Regions from separate parts of the Alteromonas sp. MmMcT2-5 genome, predicted to be linked through region 1. Evidence: predicted binding sites of a transcription regulator. Region 1 holds the regulator's gene; the other holds the start of a gene.
The links. The regulator FNR, encoded in region 1, switches genes on or off when oxygen is low (the NO sensors DNR and NnrR bind a similar motif). The targets are predictions, from matches to a motif close to TTGATCTAGATCAA.
Positions count from the first base shown of each region.

Region 2: MHN09_RS03040 (high-potential iron-sulfur protein) is a predicted target of FNR. The motif match lies at 1,497-1,510, and genes of this name have one in related genera.

Region 1 is NZ_JAKRFB010000022.1:66,195-68,596, reverse strand. Features, by position in the region: gene MHN09_RS11130 (sulfite exporter TauE/SafE family protein) at 1-485, shown strand, start outside; gene fnr (fumarate/nitrate reduction transcriptional regulator Fnr) at 531-1,268, shown strand; gene uspE (universal stress protein UspE) at 1,513-2,402, shown strand, end outside.
Region 2 is NZ_JAKRFB010000002.1:231,838-234,239, reverse strand. Features, by position in the region: gene MHN09_RS03060 (exonuclease domain-containing protein) at 1-31, opposite strand, end outside; gene MHN09_RS03055 (hypothetical protein) at 149-436, opposite strand; gene MHN09_RS03050 (CPXCG motif-containing cysteine-rich protein) at 623-814, shown strand; gene MHN09_RS03045 (flavin reductase) at 807-1,436, shown strand; gene MHN09_RS03040 (high-potential iron-sulfur protein) at 1,659-1,952, shown strand; gene MHN09_RS03035 (amidase) at 2,051-2,402, opposite strand, start outside.

The DNA.
Region 1 (2,402 bases):
CCGGAGCAATAACCGGGGCACTTGGAAAAATTGCAGCAGATTATATACCTCTTGCCAACTATGCCCTTTCCCTACTTAGCGGAATCATGTTGCTTCTACTGGCGTGTTATTTGGGTAAGTGGTGGACTGGCTTAACAGTGCTGGAAAATGCGGGTAAAGGCCTATTTTCCAAAGTCCAGCCGCTTTCAAAACGCTTTTTGCCCTTTAAGACCCCTTTAAGTGCGTTGCCTTATGGTTTTATTTGGGGTTGGCTTCCTTGCGGTTTGGTGTATTCCACACTTACCTGGTCTCTCGCGGCGGGTAACGCGCTAGAAGGCGCTGCTATTATGTTCTTCTTCGGTTTGGGTACATTACCCACCTTGCTCGCTGCAAGCGCTGGTAGCCAATATATTGTTCGAAGTTTTCAACATAACCATTTTAGACAAATTATTGCAGTAATAATGGCAATATATGCAGCTTATCTTATTCATGGCGCAATCGTTTAAAAATGGGTGTATTATTGTCGGGTATTCTTTTAGAGAGCGTGCATTATGAGCAAAGGAAGCCAATTTTCTATTCACTGTCAAAACTGTAGTTTCAGTCACCTGTGTTTACCGGTGGCGTTAAACAAAACAGAAATCGAGTCTCTTGACGATATTATTGAACGCAAGAAGCCGCTTCATAAAGGTGACACGCTGATTCAAACTGGTGATAAATTCCGTTCTCTATTTGCAGTGAGAACCGGTTCATTCAAATCATTTGTGACTAATACCGAAGGTGAAGAACAGATTACCGGCTTCCACTTTCCTGGTGATATTATCGGTTTCGATGCATTAAGAGAGAACAAACACCAAAGCTATACTTCTGCGTTAGAAACTGCCATGGTGTGTGAGCTTCCCTACGAGACCCTCGACGAAATGTCAGTGCAATTTCCAAAGCTGCGCCACCAGATCATGAGCTTCATGAGCGCTGAAATAAAACAAGATCACGACATGATCATGCTTTTAAACAAGCGTACCGCAGAAGAGCGCTTACTGTATTTTATCTCACACCTGTCGCAACGCTTTGAAGAGCGTGGCTTTTCCCATAGAGAATTCCACTTAACCATGACGCGCAACGAAATTGGAAACTATTTAGGATTAACGATTGAAACGATTAGTCGTCTGTTAAGCCGTTTTCAAAAAGACAACATCATAAAAGTAGACGGCAAGCTTATTACTATTTTGGATTTCGATAGGCTAAACACCAAACTAGCGGCGCTTAACGGCCCTAGCGTTGTCTGCGGTTAGTCCTTTTTAAGTGTTAAATAAGGCGCGCACTAAGCGCGCTTTTTTGTAACCTGTGTTAGCCACCTATCTACCCTTTCAGCGCCACGCCGGTTGCTCCATATTCAATTAGGTAGGTTCACTCATGGTCGCCTCGTAAAATTCTTGATCTAAAACAACTTACGTTTTTCCCAATGTCGTTTATAGTTAGTATTAGAAAGCTTCGATTTCGACAGCCGCTACTAAGTTTCGTAGTTAGGGGGACGTTATGATTGAGTGTAAACGAATTCTGGCCGTGGTAGATGCCGAGCGCGATAACCAACCTGCACTAAGCCGAGCTTATGAACTCGCTTCAAAAACAGGCGCTTCAGTTACCGCAATGATGGTGGTATACGACTTATCTTATGATATGACGACCATGCTTAGCCCGGATGAGCGCGAGTCAATGCGCGATGCAGTTACAAAGGAGCATGCAAAATGGCTTGCCACCCACTTAAGAGAACAAGGATTCACTGAAACTGATATCGTTGTAGAATGGAATAATCGTGCGTATGAGTCGATCATTTACTACACCCTAAACAATCAGATAGATTTAGTGGTAAAGGCAACCAAAAAGCACGACGATCTTGCTTCTGTTATTTTCACCCCCACCGACTGGCATTTAATGCGTAAATGCCCTCGCCCAGTATTGCTCGTTAAAGAGCACGACTGGCCAGAAGGAGGAGAGATTATTGCTGCAGTAAACGTAGGCAGTGAAGACGATGAGCATGCCGCACTTAACGATAAGCTCACCCTCATTGCTAACGACTACGCCTCTTTATTGAAAGGGAGCGTAAATTTGGTCAACAGTTACCCTTCTACACCACTTAATATCGCCATAGAAGTACCTGAGTTCGACCCCGATACCTATCACGACGCGGTAAAAAATCATCATTTAAAAGAAATGCGTAGTCACGCGTTAAAGTACGGTATTCCTGAAAACAAATGCGTAGTAAGAGAAGGCCTTCCGGAAAAAGTTATCCCGCAAGTGGCAAAAAGACTGGATGCAGAGCTGGTTGTTATTGGTACCGTTGGCCGTGTGGGCATTTCAGCGGCCCTAATTGGTAACACTGCAGAACACGTGATCGACGAACTCAATTGCGATGTGCTTGCTATTAA
Region 2 (2,402 bases), on a different contig from region 1:
GATAATAACGTGGCGGTAAATCTTTTCGCATGAGGTATCTTTGGCTATGAAAACACCAATAGTGTATATTTATACAGCCACGCGAATCAAATTAAATCCTCCGCGATTGGGTATCACATCTGCTGCTAATAGTGCACAGCGTGTACTTTTACACGCGCACGCGCTGTTTGGACACCCAATGAAAGAACGAAGAAAGCTGCGCATCTGCCAATAAACGCTGCAAATTGAAGTAGTGTTTGGCCAACGTCATCTCATCATAAAATCGATGTATACCGCTGTGACATTGTCTGCAAATGTAAATGCCGTCCTGAAACTCCGCTTTGCTAAAGTGCTTTTTAAAATAGGTACGCCTGTGCATTTTTCGCGGGATAAGATGATGGTAAGTAAGGCGAGCTTCTCTATTACAGCACGGGCATTGACCAACTTTATTTGCCACAAGATCACCTTTTTCGTCTATCACATCTATTATTTGTGCACCCAGTTTTCTGATTACTCATAAGCGTCAAATAGCAGTCTTGCCCTTTTCTCTTAAAATCAGAGACAAGGGGCGTGTCTAAAAGAAAATCCACTCGTCTTTGCATTACGTAACAAATAGCATTAGTGATTACAAAGGCATTTAAATATGAGTTTAACTCGTTCCATGGGCTTTTCCTGTCCTTACTGTATGGCTCCAAATGATGTTGAAATAGATGAAATTAACGATGTTGGCCAAGTACAGGTGCTCGACTGCCAAGTGTGTTGTCAGCCCATTGAGCTTACTGCTTATCAGCACGGTGATGACATTCAGATAGAGGCAGAAAGAGAGAATGACTAAGCAGTTCACCCGCGGTGATATAGACGCCCTTGCACAGCGCTACCGCGCAAACCTAATTAATAGTTTGTCTGGTTTTAAATCGGCGACTTTGGTGGGCACAACAAACGGCGTTACAAACAATTTGGCTATAGTGAGCTCTATTGTTCATGTCGGTGCTAACCCGCCGCTCATTGGCATGATCATGCGTCCACATACCGTTACGCGAGATACGTTAAGCAATATAAAACAGCAGGGCTTTTTTACGCTAAATCACGTGTCTGTTGACTGGGTCGACAAAGCCCACCAAACATCAGCCCGCTATGCGCCAGATGAAAGTGAATTTGAAGCCGTTGGGTTAACCGCGCAGATCAGTGAGTCCTTCAGTGCGCCGTATGTCAAAGAAAGTGAAATTAAAATGGGCTTAAAAGTAGCACAGCATTTTACTTTGCTTAATGACACCGAAATGGTTATCGGCGAAATCCAAGAGCTCTACGTTCCTGAGCAAATAATAGATTCAGACGGCTATGCTGATATAGAGCAAGCGCAAACGGCTTGTATCTCAGGCCTAGACAGCTACCACAGCACACAACGAATTGCGCAATTTGCGTATGCAAAGCCCGATGTAAAGTTAACCGTGAAGTGAACTAATAAACTGTCCAGCGGTCTTACATTCAATACTTAAGGTTGTAACTCTGAAGTTTATTTAATCTGGATCAAGCGAAAATGCGACATTTCGTTCGATCTTTTTTCAAAAAGAGATAGTATTTAAACATGAAACAAAACCTGCCTCTTTGGGCAGGTTTTTGCGTTTAAGGCACTGAATAAAAAAGAATCATTATCGTTTCTATCTCTTAAGGAGAATGTTATGAAATCTGTAAATCGCCGTGACTTTTTAAAGCTTTCTGGCTCGACAGTTATCGGTCTTACATTAGGTGGTGTAGCGTTACGTGCTCAGGCTCAAGAACAATTGAGCGCTGATGACCCTACTGCAAAAGCACTGAACTACACACCGTCGTCAACTGTTGAAGGTGCAAAATGCGCAAACTGCATGTACGTGCAGGGCGCCGATGGCGAACAACACCGCCCTTGTAACATTTTCCCTAATAAGCTTGTTAACGCTGATGGCTGGTGTAGCGCTTGGGTGAAAAAGCCTGGCTAACCAATCGAAAGAAAAGACGTTAAAAAGCCCTTAAGTTAAACCAAGGGCTTTTTTCGTTTCTGTTGAGGCGAAATACGATTATGTATCCTCATTTCCCGCTAGCGAACTACATCAATTCCGTCTTCAATACCTTTTAGCGCTGGGTTGTCAAAACGTGTAGGCAGAAGGCCAGGCTTAATGAAGAAGCCGTGTTTTGCTTCAAAGACTCTACCTATTTTTAACACGCTTTCGTCTTGCCACTTTCCACCAATAAAGCTAATTCCCACAGGAAGATCTTTCACCTGTCCAGCGGGCACTGTGAGATGCGGATATCCTGCAATTGCGGCCAAATACCCGATACCGATAAAACCGACTGGCGAATGGTCACCATATACGCCATCTATTAAAAAAGAAGGGCTGTTTGAGGGCGCAACTAGTACATCAACATTGTGCTTTGCTAACAACGTATCA